4 regions of the Chryseomicrobium palamuruense genome follow, and region 3 is predicted to be linked to each of the others. Evidence: riboswitches for the same ligand, from Rfam matches in the RefSeq annotation. Region 3 holds a riboswitch; each other region holds the start of a gene.
The links. A riboswitch is a leader RNA that binds a small molecule or an ion and turns the genes downstream of it on or off. The one in region 3 is predicted to bind S-adenosylmethionine.
Positions count from the first base shown of each region.

Region 1 (3,312 bases), on a different contig from region 3:
CGCCGAACACAGCTGGCGTCGCGTGTGTGATTGTAGAAGTGGCAACTAGTCCTGTAGATTTCTTCGCAGCTTCTGCCGCATCTAAGATAGAGTCGACTTCTTTGCCATCGGGTGTAACACCGACCATCCCGTTATTCGTTTTTACACCTGTTGCCATCGCCGTCCCAGCAGCAGCTGAGTCCGTCACTTCTGTATCTGCTGAATAGGTTTTGATTAGACCTTTTACATACGGATCAAAAGAAGAGTCTTCGCCTTTGAACCAACGGTAGTTCGTTGCATAGGCGGCACTGTAGCCGTCAGGAATCATATAAATTACATTTTTGACTTTCCCATTATGAGCGTTATCATTCCGTGCTTCTGCGTGATCCATTGTCACATTGACACTGATCCCGGATACGACAAGTCCTCCCACCAAAGCGGCTGTTACAAGCTGTTTTTTCATACACATTTCCTCCTTTTGTTTGGTACACGGCAACGATATCAACTGAATGTAAAGGAAATGTGACGTCAATGTAAAAGCTTACGTAACACAGGGAAAATCGGTTTTTAGTCATAGGAAACCTGAAAACCATTTAATTTTTTGTAGCTATTTGGACCGTTCCGTTTGCAGTCATTTTGACGGATGTTCCGTTATCGAGTTCGACTTCGAGGGGAAAGACTCTAGATGGTTTGTCAGAAAAATACCAATTTGAAAGTGGAAGATACTGCTGCAACTTACGTTCATTTAAGCACAAAATATGAGATAATAAAGTATACTTAAATTAAGCAAATTCATTTTATTGAATTGGAGGGAAAATGTTTGACTAGACTATCTTTAGACTCAAAAGAATATCGTTTAGTAGAAAAGAGCCTTTCGTTAGAAGAGTTTAAAATCAATAAACAAATTGCTTTGAGAGCTATAGAAGCAGTTAATACGAATCAAAGGTTAACTTCCAATTTGATTAAGGCTGTAATTAGAGATGGAAAAGTATAATTTTGGTTCTGATGAATCTTATTTGCTACTTTATTGAGATAAGCAACATCAGACTCAACAGAACTTAAAAGGATTTTTTTAAATACACTTCATCTACAGACCTGAATTGATTTCGATCGATTTCGGTCTTTATTTAATTTTAAGTACAAGGGGAGATTTTGCATGCAGACGATTTATTTAGCAGGGGGATGCCTATGGGGCGTGCAGGCATTTGTGAAGACGTTGCCAGGGATTGTCTCGACTGAAGCGGGAAGAGCAAATGGAACTTCTCAAACGTTAGACGGGGAATATGACGGATATGCGGAATGTGTAAAAACGACTTTTCATCCAGATGTGGTATCTGTCGACGAGTTGATGGGCTATCTTTTTGAAATCATCGATCCATACAGTATCAACAAACAAGGAGAAGACGTCGGGGAGAAGTATCGAACTGGGGTGTATAGTATAGACCCAAAACATGTAGAGCAGGCCAAGGCGTTCATCAAGAAACGTGAAGATGAGGACCGAATTGCTGTAGAAGTTCTGCCGCTTACCAATTATGTACGAAGTGCAGAAGAACACCAAGACCGTCTTGCTCGCTGTCCGGATGATTACTGCCATATCCCACAGCAATTGCTTACAAAATACAAATCAAACGTGCTTACATGAGACGAGCCTCGTTTCTGTATTTAGAAAGGAAGCTTTTTTTATTGGATAGCTTGTTCATTTCTAGGAAATCAAAATAATGCTTTTTAAAGAATTTTTAATAAAACTAATAAAAAACTATCCGCGTCGTACCAACAAAGCAACCGCTTACATAGTCAGACTACTAAAAAAATTAGTAAAATTACTATTGACGAGAAAACTTTGATGCTTTAGACTGTGAAACAGTTAGCAAGACGAACTAAATTCAAAACTACATATCACCAATTCTTATCACGAGAGACAGAGGGACAGGCCCTGTGAAGTCTCGGCAAAGCGCAAAAGCGTCAGTGCCAAATCCTGCAAGTGTCCATCACTTGAGAGATAAGAATGAGAGGCGTTTTTTCATGGCTTTCATTTCTTATGTTCTTAAGAGATGAAGGTCTTTTTTTATGCACTCTAGTCAGAAAGTAGGGAAGTCCACCATGATTACATTCCAAAACGTATCCAAGACATTCAAAGTCGGAAAGCGTGATGTGCACGCAGTTCAGAATGTCACACTCGATGTCCAAAAAGGCGACATCTTCGGCATCATCGGGTTTAGCGGAGCCGGAAAGAGTACGCTTCTTCGCTTAGTGAACCTTCTTGAAAAGCCAACAAGTGGTGTTATCAAAATCAATGACACCGACATCACATCGCTTAAAGCCAAACAACTTCGCTTGCAACGCCGACGTATCGGGATGATCTTCCAGAACTTTAATTTGTTCACTTCCCGCACTGTCGCAGGAAACGTAGCCTACCCGCTGAAGCTTGAGGGAACGCCGAAAGCGGAAATCACGCGGCGCACCAAAGAGTTGCTGGAATTCGTTGGCCTCTCAGATAAAGTAGATAACTACCCCGAGCAACTTTCGGGAGGACAGAAGCAGCGTGTTGGGATCGCTAGGGCTCTTGCGACGAACCCAGAGATTCTGATTTGTGACGAAGCCACTTCAGCACTTGATCCGGAAACGACGGAAGATATCTTGAAGCTTTTAAAGCGCGTCAATCAAGAGTTTGGCATCACCGTTCTCCTCATCACACACGAGATGAACGTCATCTCCACCATTTGTAACCGCGTTGCCATTATGGAGAATGGGCACGTCATCGAGCACGGCGAAGTATTCGATGTCTTCACAAACCCGTCACACCCGACAACAAAGCGTTTCATTCAATCGGTGAATAAAGACTTGCCCTCTCAAAGTCTATTGAAAGAATGGCACGCTGCTGGTGACCAGCATATCTACCAAGTCACCTTTACGGGAAGTGCCACGAGTCAGCCGCTGTTATCGAAGATCACCCAACAGCACAATGTGCATTTCAATGTTGTGTACGGAGCGGTTCGCGAGATTCAAAATCAGCTACTGGGCAATTTGGTAGTGTCCTTTAAAGGGGAGGTAGAAGACATTAAGAATGCCATTCAAGAACTTCAACAAGTCGTCGACATCAAGGAGGTGATTATCCATGAAAGTTGAGTGGAGTACATTTTACCAACGCATCATAGAAGCGACCGGCGAGACGATTATGATGGTCATCCTGACCCTCATCCTAGGCTCGATTTTAGGCGTTTTAGTCGGACTCGCACTATTCGTTTCCCGCCAGGGCAATATTTTAGAGAACCGCTTTTTATATGGCCTTCTCAACTTGCTGATAAACGTCATCCGACCGATTCCGTTCATCGT
Region 1 covers NZ_JBHSEF010000023.1:307,081-310,392, reverse strand. Annotated here, with positions in the region: gene ACFO0S_RS11260 (alkaline phosphatase) at 1-442, opposite strand, end outside; gene ACFO0S_RS11255 (hypothetical protein) at 800-973, shown strand; gene ACFO0S_RS11250 (peptide-methionine (S)-S-oxide reductase) at 1,136-1,621, shown strand; SAM riboswitch class I at 1,883-1,985, shown strand; gene ACFO0S_RS11245 (methionine ABC transporter ATP-binding protein) at 2,080-3,105, shown strand; gene ACFO0S_RS11240 (methionine ABC transporter permease) at 3,095-3,312, shown strand, end outside.
Region 1: it holds a riboswitch for S-adenosylmethionine, as region 3 does, so the genes downstream of both, ACFO0S_RS11245 (methionine ABC transporter ATP-binding protein) here and ACFO0S_RS02610 (hypothetical protein) in region 3, are expected to answer to the same signal.

Region 2 (3,312 bases), 190 kb from region 3:
GAACTCATCGACCGCGACGCCATATGGCAAGAACAGCAGTCCACTCATTAAGTGAGAGTATTTGTATTTCTCGGTCTGATCTTTGAAGAAGTTTTCCATCCAAGGCCATGTGAAGAATTCCATACTCATCGAATGGATCTCTGCGGACTCAAATGTTGGCCAGATGTACTCAGGTATTCCGATATTGCGGCTTGAATACACTTGGAATGCGTGACCTGCTTCGTGCGTTAACACGTCGATGTCACCAGACGTGCCGTTAAAGTTTGAGAAGATGAACGGCGCATCGTAGTTTTCGATAAACGTACAGTAGCCACCCGCTTCTTTCCCTTTTTTTGCAACCAGGTCCATCAGGTTGCGATCAAGCATGAACTGGAAGAACTCGTTTGTTTCAGGTGACAGTTCCTCATACATTTTCTTTCCGCCTTCAATAATCCATTCAGGAGATCCTTGTGGCGTAGCGTTTCCTGTTAAGAACGTTAGCGGCTCATCGTAATGCTTCAACTTGTCAACACCGATGCGCTTTGCTTGTTTCTCATAAAGCTTTGTTGCGACAGGTACGATGTAGTCACGGACTTGGTCGCGGAACGTTTTCACCATTTCCGCCGAATAGTCGATACGGTTCATACGGATATAGCCAAGCTCAACGAAGTTATTGTATCCGAGTGTTTTAGCGATTTCTGTACGTACTTTTACCAGTTGATCGTAAATCTCGTCAAATTTGTCAGCATGCTCTGCGAAGAAGCCAAATGATGCCTCTTTCGCTTTTTTACGTGTCTCACGATCTGTGGACTCTGCATAAGGACCGAGTTGAGCAAGCGTTAGCGTTTCTCCGTTGAATTCAACTTGTGCAGATGCGACAAGCTTCGAGTAGTCCGATGCCAATTTGTTTTCTTTTTGGAGAAGTGGCATGATTTCAGGTGAGAATGATTTGATTTGGAATTCGGCAAGGTCAAACAATTGTTGCCCCCAACGTGCTTCTAAATCACTACGGAATGGTGATTCGATCAACGCTTTGTAGTAGTCTGTCACGATTTCTTCCATCTCTGGAGAGATCTCATCGAAGTAATCGCGCTCCGATTGGTAGAAGTCATCATTCGTATCAATCGATGCACGAATATATACAAGGTTAGCCATCGTTGAGAAATCAGCACGCAGCTTATTTAACGTCTTAATTGCTTCATTTTGTTCATCAAACGACTTCGCGCCTTTAAAGGCTTCTAGTGCGGTTTTTGCTTGTTCTTTTAGAGAAGACATATCTGGACGTTCATATGTATACTCTTCAAATTTCGTTGTCATACAGTATTCCTCCTTCATTTCTTCAGTTACCGAAGGTCTCAACGTCTATTGTTTCTTACTTTCCATGCTTTGGCAAGCGTTTTCGGCAGAAAAAACAGAAAATTAAAAATCGTAGTAATCGTTGAAATGACTGGATTGGGCACACTTTCATGTAGTTGAGATGTGCAGTTAGTATGAAATTGGGAGTTGACAAACAAAATAAAGGTATCCTATACTACGATTCAACAGACAGACGTATATTATACTCTTATCCAGAGTGGCGGAGGGACTAGGCCCTGCGAAGCCCGGCAACCAACAAGCATTTGCTTGGAAAGGTGCTAATTCCTACAGATTCAATTGTGATCTGGAAGATAAGAGGAGGACAAGCGTAGGCCCCTCTTCTTAACTGAAGAGGGGCTTTTGCATTGTCACTTCCTCTCTGGATGTCTGATCTGACACATTAAAGGAGGAAGAACAATGACCAATTTACGCCCAGAAACGATTTTACTTCACGGAGGACAACAGCCAGATCCAGTGACCGGTTCACGTGCAGTGCCGATCCACAAGACGACATCCTTTGTGTTCCAAAATACGGAGCATGCCCAAAACCTATTTGGCTTAAAAGAAGCGGGGAACATCTATACGCGCATTGGTAATCCGACAGTAGACGTATTTGAGCAGCGTGTCGCTCAACTAGAAGAAGGAACAGCAGCAGTTGCCTTATCTTCCGGCATGTCGGCGATTGCTTTTTCCATTCTGAACATTGCGGGGGCAGGAGACGAAATTGTAGCGGCTTCTAATCTTTACGGCGGAACGTATAATCTATTCGCTCATACGCTTCCTCGCTACGGGATTACAGTGAAGTTTGTCGATGTGACGAACCCGGAAAACTTCCGTGCAGCAGTGACACCAAATACGAAAGCCTTCTTTGCCGAGACGATTGGAAACCCAAGTCTACATGTCCTCGATATCGAAGCAGTAGCGTCTGTTGCTAATGAAATTGGCGTACCTCTTCTCATAGATAATACGTTCGCAACACCGTACGGAACACAACCGATCAAGCATGGCGCCCACGTCGTGATTCATTCGGCAACGAAATGGATTGGTGGTCACGGGACGACCATTGGTGGTGTGGTTGTAGACGGAGGCAACTTTGACTGGAACAGTGATAAGTTTCCTGGTTTCACAGAACCAGACGTGACCTATAATGGCCTTCGTTACGGCATCGATGTGGCTCAAGTTGCATTTGCTATCAAGTTGCGCGTCCAGCTTCTTCGTGATTTTGGTCCAGCCCTTAGTCCGGAAGCGGCGTTCTCATTTCTACAAGGACTCGAGACGCTACACCTACGTGTACCAAAACATAATGAGAATGCGCAAGCTGTTGCCGAATACCTGAAGCAGCATGAAGATGTGGAATGGGTCAACTACCCAGGACTTGAAGACCACCCGTCGCATGAACTAGCACAAAAGTATTTATCACAGGGAGCAGGATCGATCTTAACGTTTGGAGTCAGAGGAGGCAAAGAAGCAGGTCGTCTCTTGATTGACTCGATTCCACTGTTCTCTCACGTGGCGAATGTAGGGGATGCGAAATCATTGATCATCCATCCAGCTTCAACCACACACCAACAGTTAGGAGAGGGAGAAGAACTGTTACGCTCAGGCGTTACTCCGGAACTGGTACGCTTATCGATTGGACTGGAGCATATCGATGATATTACAGAGGCACTCGACGCAGGTTTACAAGCCATTCGAAAAGCAGCACTTCCTGTCTAAATGTGTTTTTAAGAAAAACATTTGTCCTCTATAGAAAGATTTTTCTTGTTTTCTGGGTCACAATCCTCTAGAATAGGAAAAATAACAGACATCGAGATTATCTTGAGTTGGAGGAATGGACATGGCAAAACTACGAGCAGCAATTTTAGGATATGGAACAGTCGGGCAGGGGATTCATCGCATCCTGCAAGATAAGCGGGAAGAACTTCATCAGTCTCTTGGGCTGGATATTGAAGTCGGCGCGATTCTTGTAAGTGATTT
Region 2 covers NZ_JBHSEF010000009.1:33,419-36,730, forward strand. Annotated here, with positions in the region: gene ACFO0S_RS01525 (M3 family oligoendopeptidase) at 1-1,296, opposite strand, end outside; SAM riboswitch class I at 1,541-1,653, shown strand; gene ACFO0S_RS01530 (O-acetylhomoserine aminocarboxypropyltransferase/cysteine synthase family protein) at 1,753-3,051, shown strand; gene ACFO0S_RS01535 (homoserine dehydrogenase) at 3,173-3,312, shown strand, end outside.
Region 2: it holds a riboswitch for S-adenosylmethionine, as region 3 does, so the genes downstream of both, ACFO0S_RS01530 (O-acetylhomoserine aminocarboxypropyltransferase/cysteine synthase family protein) here and ACFO0S_RS02610 (hypothetical protein) in region 3, are expected to answer to the same signal.

Region 3 (3,312 bases):
AACGTTACGCGTCCTGTTTCAATGTGAACTATCCATTCAAAAAACAGCTGACGCTCTAGGCATCCACCGTCATACGCTCAGTTATCGAATACAGCAGATTTTCGAGGAGACTGGATACCATCCTTTACATTTTTCCGAAGCTCGGAAATTATGGCTCGCTCTTCACTGGTTGACTAAGTAATTTTTCCATATAAAAATGCCTGGCATCTCACCAGGCATTTTGTTTATTCTGCACGTCCACGTTTGTTTAAAAACCATTTCGCCGCTGCTTGCTTAATGACGTCTTCAGGCTCTGCGAACGCACGCGAAAGCTCTGACTCGGTCGACGTAACCACCACGACTTCTTCAAATAGCGCGAGCGCTTCTTCTCCCACGCCTTCTTCCGCACTGCCAGCAAATAGCGTACAAGACAATCCTCGTTCAGATGCAAACTTCGCCACGCCATGGGGCCCTTTTCCTTGGAGGAAGGTGTGTGCGTCCAGGCGTCCTTCTCCCGTCACCACATGCGTGACGCCAGAAAGAGAATTTTCCCATCCAGAACGCTTCAAAATGAAGTCGATTCCGTGGTACCACTTGGAGGGGAAGAACGCTTGGACAGCCCCACCAAGCCCTCCACCTGCTCCTGCACCCGGCCGGTCATGAAGGCGTAAGCCGGTATGAGATTCAATGACATCCGCTAGTCGTTTCAAAGCCGCTTCCACATCCTGTTTATCGTCAGGATGGACTCCTTTCGTCTCCCCGTAAAGAGCCGTCGCCCCGCCCGGACCTACATAAGGAATCTGAACGTCACTGACCACGGCAAACGTGCACTCTTGAATACGTGAATCAAATGCTGAATCATCGAGTCGTGCGAGGTCTTTTACCTGTAGAAGGTCTCCTGAGATCTCCTGACCATGTTCATTTATGAACTTCATACCGAGGGCACGAAGCATACCTGCGCCCCCGTCGTTTGTGGCACTGCTTCCGATGGCTAAAATAAAATTCCGATGCCCTTCATCGAGAGCCGCTTTAATTAATTGACCCGTCCCGTAAGTCGATGCGAGACGAGGATTCTGTTCTTCTTTCTTCACGTAGCTAAAACCTGAGGCTTGGGCCATCTCAATCACGCATGTATGGCGGGAGAGACCCGTTACTCCATAAGCCGCTTGAATCGATCTGCCGAGGGGATCTTCTACACGTGCTGTTTTATAGGTTCCTTTCGTTGCGTTCATCAATGCATCGAGTGTGCCTTCCCCGCCGTCCGCAATGGGGAATTCCACGACTTCCACAGTAGGGTCTGCAGATTGAATCCCTTGTGCGAGTGCACGTGTGGCTTGCTTGGACGTGAGTGTACCCTTCCATGCATCTGAGCTGACGATGATTTTCATTGAAGTTCCTCCCTAGAATAAGCGTTTGCTAGCTGGACCAAATAAATAAAAGTGCAAATTCTGTTTCTTCTCTTCTACACTTCGTGATAAGCGTTCAATTTCCTGCTCAAGAGCCGAAATTTCTTCACGCTCTTTGTCGATACGACTTCTTGAAATCTCTTCTCCAAGTTCCAAATACAGCAGCTGATTTTCTAAAGCTTTCATTTTTTGGTGACGTACCATTGCTCCCGCATAACTTTTTGGCTCCGTCTCTTTTAACTGTTGCAACTGTTGTTCAAGTGTTTGTTTTGACATGCAAAACAGCCTCCTTTTGAAATTTGCCAAACAAAAAACTCTTCCCGAGAGAGAAGAGTCGCATAAGCAATATTTCTCCTCATCGTTCAGGGGATACCTGTTGGATGGAGCACCTTACCTCATAGGCAGGTTGCTGAGACTTCGTAGGGCCAAATCCCTCCGTCTCTCTTGATAAGAAAAGAGTTTCTGTTTAGTTAGTGTAAGTATAGCATAGATGGTTACTTTGAGCGAATATCGTCTTTATCTGCCTTTTTGTGATTGTAGAGTTCATTTTCACCCTCGGTATCGGCTGGGTCTTCTCTATAAAAGAAGGGATCGCTGTCGATTTTTTCTTCTTCCGTCAATGACTTTTCATCACTTGGTAGTGGAATTTTCCCACTGTTGTTTTTCTCTTTCTCTTTTTCAAACTCATTCATTGCTTTATCCTCCTTTTCTTTGTCTCATTTATTTTAGTGTTCCCTCTCCTCTTCATCCGTAAACGGCGCATTAACTACATGTCGAATGGAATCATCCGTCGCTCCGAGATTTGCACCATTCACTCGGTCTGCAAATACAAAATAATGACCGGCATCAATTTCTGCTTCTGCGCGTTCCACTACATCTGATCCGAAACCCAGACGAAAAAGTACGTCTTGTACACGATCTTCTCCTCGAAAAAAAGAAACTGCAGAATCCCAGAAGGAGTTGTTTTCCGTCTGTATTTGTAAGGATGTATTTTCTTGAAGCCAGCTCACTTGGCGACCCGACTTTGCCAAAATGACGACTTCATCTTCTTTAAACCCGGCATCACGAAGCGCCAATAATCGATGTTTTAATTCTTCACCTGTCGTCAGGATCCAGTAATTGGCGGTTTTCGAAATCATTATGTTCTCCTCCTCTCGATGTGCTGTACGATGTACATCCTTTCCCATATTTTAAAGAATCTAAAACTCTTTTTTCAAAAATCAGGAAGTGATGCCTATGGCAAGTGAAATAGGAGAGTTAGTAGTTTAATTGAGAGAAACAAGGGAAAACTGAACCCTAAGGAGGCGATGTGTATGCCATGGACAAAATCAGACTACCCTGATTCCATGAAAAACTTAGACGCTGCTATACGAAACAAAGCCATTGAAATGGCCAATGCAATGATAGAAGACGGGATGGAAGAAGGTCGAGCTATCTCCATTGCTACCGCAAAAGCAAGAGATTATGTGAATGGAACAGATGATTCAAGCCGTCCCCATTATACGGTAAAGACGCATAATGACGGATGGGCTCTGATGAAAAAAGATGGAGAGCGTGCTATACAGACCGCTGAAACAAAACAAAAGCTTCTCGAAGAAGCCAAATCGTATGTGACAAACAAAGACGGAATTTTAACCATTTACCAAGAGGATGGATCCATCGATCAAACCCTATATGACTAAGGAGGAAGAACCATGACGGAACAATTAAAGGTTGGCATCATTTTGGGAAGCACCCGAGAAGGTCGTGTGAGTCCACAGGTAGGAAATTGGGTTCTTGAGAAAGCGAATGCTCGCGGAGATGCACAGTATGAACTGGTCGACATCAAAGACTATGACCTTCCTTTATTAGGAACGGAAGAATCGGAAGGCGTCCAAAAGTGGAATGATAAATTAAACGAACTTGATGCGTTCGTATTTATTGTCGC
Region 3 covers NZ_JBHSEF010000009.1:221,056-224,367, reverse strand. Annotated here, with positions in the region: gene ACFO0S_RS02620 (CdaR family transcriptional regulator) at 1-181, shown strand, start outside; gene ACFO0S_RS02615 (glycerate kinase) at 225-1,367, opposite strand; gene ACFO0S_RS02610 (hypothetical protein) at 1,380-1,661, opposite strand; SAM riboswitch class I at 1,738-1,839, opposite strand; gene ACFO0S_RS02605 (hypothetical protein) at 1,880-2,077, opposite strand; gene ACFO0S_RS02600 (general stress protein) at 2,111-2,524, opposite strand; gene ACFO0S_RS02595 (DUF2188 domain-containing protein) at 2,699-3,067, shown strand; gene ACFO0S_RS02590 (NADPH-dependent FMN reductase) at 3,080-3,312, shown strand, end outside.

Region 4 (3,312 bases), on a different contig from region 3:
ATGGCAATTGATATGTATGGCTATCCGAAATGTACAACATGTAAAAAGGCGGAAAAGTGGATGAAAGACCAAGGGATTGATTATACATACCATCACATCGTAGAAGACCCCCCAAACCGTGAATTAGTAAAAGAGATGGCAGAAAAGCACGGACTGGAATTGAAAAAATTGTTTAATACAAGTGGTCAGAAATACCGTGAACTTGGTTTGAAAGATAAGCTTTCTAACATGTCACATGAGGAAAAACTAGATGTGTTAACTTCTGATGGGATGCTCATCAAGCGTCCGTTCACTACCGATGGCGAAAAAGTGACTGTCGGCTTTAAGGAAGCGGATTTTGAGGCTGTGTGGCAAAAATAAGAGCTTGTCGAAATGATTGAATTGTGTCACTATTAAAGAGAAAATTGCAGATGTCGAGAGGAGATTAATGATGAGTATCCCTAAAGAACTTCGTTATTCTAAAGACCATGAGTGGGTAAAGCAAGAAGACGGTACAGCGACAATCGGAATTACAGATTTTGCTCAATCTGAGTTAGGTGACATCGTATTCGTTGAACTACCAGCTGTAGGCGACGAAATTAAAGCAGGCGACGCTTTTGGAAGCGTAGAGTCTGTTAAAACGGTTTCTGAGCTTTATGCGCCAATTAGCGGTAAAGTGGTGGAAGTCAATGAATCATTAGAAGACAATCCGGAATTCGTCAACGAATCTCCTTATGAAAATGCATGGATGATTAAAGTAGAACCTTCAGATGCTGGAGAGTCCGATGCATTATTGTCTGCTGAGCAGTACGAAGAATTCATTAACTAATACTGTGTGGCCCGCCAGTTGGCGGGCTTTTTTCTGGTTAAGGACGGTTTCCGCGTCAATGGCGATGATTTCCGCACCAATATGGCTGTTACCGCAACTAACGAGCCGTTCCTACACCAAACCTCCCACCTGTCCCATCTCACGAAAGCATTTCCCTTGTCATCCTCGCAGTGATTTGCTACTTTAAATCAAGTAAAGGTGGAGAAAATCGTGATTGAAACAACCTATGCCGACTGGAAACAAGAGCAAATGAAATGGCTTTATATTTATACGCCGATGTGCGGAACATGCCAAGTCGCATCTAAGATGCTTACGGTATGTGAAGAAGTCCTTCAACAGCCTATCCCGCAATTGAATGCCAACTATGCGCCGGAGCTCATGCATGAAGAGCAAATAGAAAGTGTACCTTGTTTATTACTTAGAAATGATCAAGGAGAGTACTTAAAAATATATGCATTTCAGTCTGTGCCATATCTACTAGAACAAATGAATGAAACATAATAAATTTCTGTGATAAAAAATAGTTGACGCATAAAAACGGCTGTGGTACTATTCGATTACTGACAATAATACTAATTGAATATGCGTCGCTCTTATATAGAGAGGTGGAGGGAAGTGCCCGATGAAGCCCGGCAACCGTCACGAAAGTGAAATGGTGCCAAGTCACGCAAAGCTAGCGCTTTGGAAGATGAGAGAATGGATATACGTTGAATAAACGATGACCCTTTCTGTCTTTGCGCAGAAAGGGTCTTTTTGCATATTAGCTGAATCCAGACACCCGATAATAACAAGGAAAGGAGGCGGCGCGCATATGATTCAATTACAAGATGTCTTTAAAAAATATACAACGTCAACTGGCCATGTAGTCGCTGTTGACAATGTATCACTCTCTATTCAAGAGAGTGAAATTTATGGGATTATCGGTTACAGTGGCGCAGGAAAGAGTTCTCTTATCCGCTTACTTAATGGACTAGAGCGTCCGACAGCGGGTTCCATTCAAGTCAATGGAAAAGAAGTATCGAACCTGTCTTCCAAACAAATGAGACAGTTCCGGCAAAAAGTGAGTATGATCTTTCAACATTTCAACTTGCTGTGGTCGCGTACCGTTGAAGAAAACATTGCGTTTCCTCTTGAGATTGCAGGTGTTTCCAAAGAAGAACGCGATACACGAGTAAAAGAGCTCGTTGCACTGGTTGGTCTTGAAGGCCGCGAAAAAGCGTATCCTTCTCAGCTATCTGGAGGGCAAAAACAACGTGTCGGTATTGCACGAGCGCTTGCCAATCGACCGGAAGTGTTACTATGTGATGAAGCCACTTCTGCACTCGATCCTGAAACGACAGACCAAATACTGGACTTGCTCGTAACAATCAACAAACAACTGGGATTAACCATTGTTCTGATTACCCACGAGATGCACGTCATCCAAAAGATTTGTCACCGCGTCGCTGTGATGGAAAATGGTGTAGTCGTCGAAGAAGGGAAAGTCATCGACGTCTTTAAAAACCCCCAAAAGGCGATTACGAAACGATTCGTTTCACAAATTTCTGATGGTGCTCACTACTCAGATACGGTCGATCACTTCTTAGACATGTACCCGAATGGCAAGTTGATCCGCTTAACATTTGTTGGCGATCAAACCGATCAACCACTCATTGCACGCTTAATCAAGCAATATGAACTGGAAGTGACCATTGTTCAAGGGAATATTACACAAACTCAAAATGGCGCACTAGGAACATTACTGCTACACATTGATGGTGACGCATTATCTATTGATGAAGCGTTAAGTTTCCTCCATGCGCAAAAAGTACAATCGGAGGTCATACACCATGATTGAGAATCTCTTTCCAAATGTGGACTGGCCAAAGATGTGGGAAGCAACTTACGAAACGCTCTATATGACAGCTATTTCTACATTGTTAACATTTGTTTTTGGCTTAGCCATCGGACTTATACTCTTTCTAACAAGTCCTCATCAGGTATGGTCAAATAAAATGGCGAACTGGTTGACCGGCGCACTCGTCAACATTTTCCGGTCTATCCCGTTTATTATTTTGATCATCTTATTAATTCCATTTACTAAATTTTTACTCGGTTCAATTCGAGGACCCAATGCTGCATTTCCTGCTCTGATTATTGGAGCTGCACCATTCTACGCACGCATGGTTTTAATTGCATTAAAAGAAATTGACAAAGGTGTTCTTGAAGCTGCGAAGTCTATGGGAGCTACGACATGGACGATCATTCGCAAAGTTCTCCTTCCCGAATCGATGCCGGCTATTGTCTCTGGTATTACAGTCACATCGATTGCCCTTGTTGGATACACAGCTATGGCAGGTGTCATTGGAGCGGGCGGACTAGGTACACTTGCTTTCTTGGATGGGTTCCAGCGTAATCAGACTGATGTCATGATTGTCGCAACCATCATTATTTTACTCATTGTATTTATCATTCAGTGGCTAGGCGACTGGATCACAAACCGCTTAGATAAACGATAACAAGAG
Region 4 covers NZ_JBHSEF010000022.1:47,792-51,103, reverse strand. Annotated here, with positions in the region: gene ACFO0S_RS08635 (arsenate reductase family protein) at 1-360, shown strand; gene gcvH (glycine cleavage system protein GcvH) at 431-808, shown strand; gene ACFO0S_RS08625 (thioredoxin family protein) at 1,019-1,309, shown strand; SAM riboswitch class I at 1,399-1,503, shown strand; gene ACFO0S_RS08620 (methionine ABC transporter ATP-binding protein) at 1,620-2,645, shown strand; gene ACFO0S_RS08615 (methionine ABC transporter permease) at 2,638-3,306, shown strand.
Region 4: it holds a riboswitch for S-adenosylmethionine, as region 3 does, so the genes downstream of both, ACFO0S_RS08620 (methionine ABC transporter ATP-binding protein) here and ACFO0S_RS02610 (hypothetical protein) in region 3, are expected to answer to the same signal.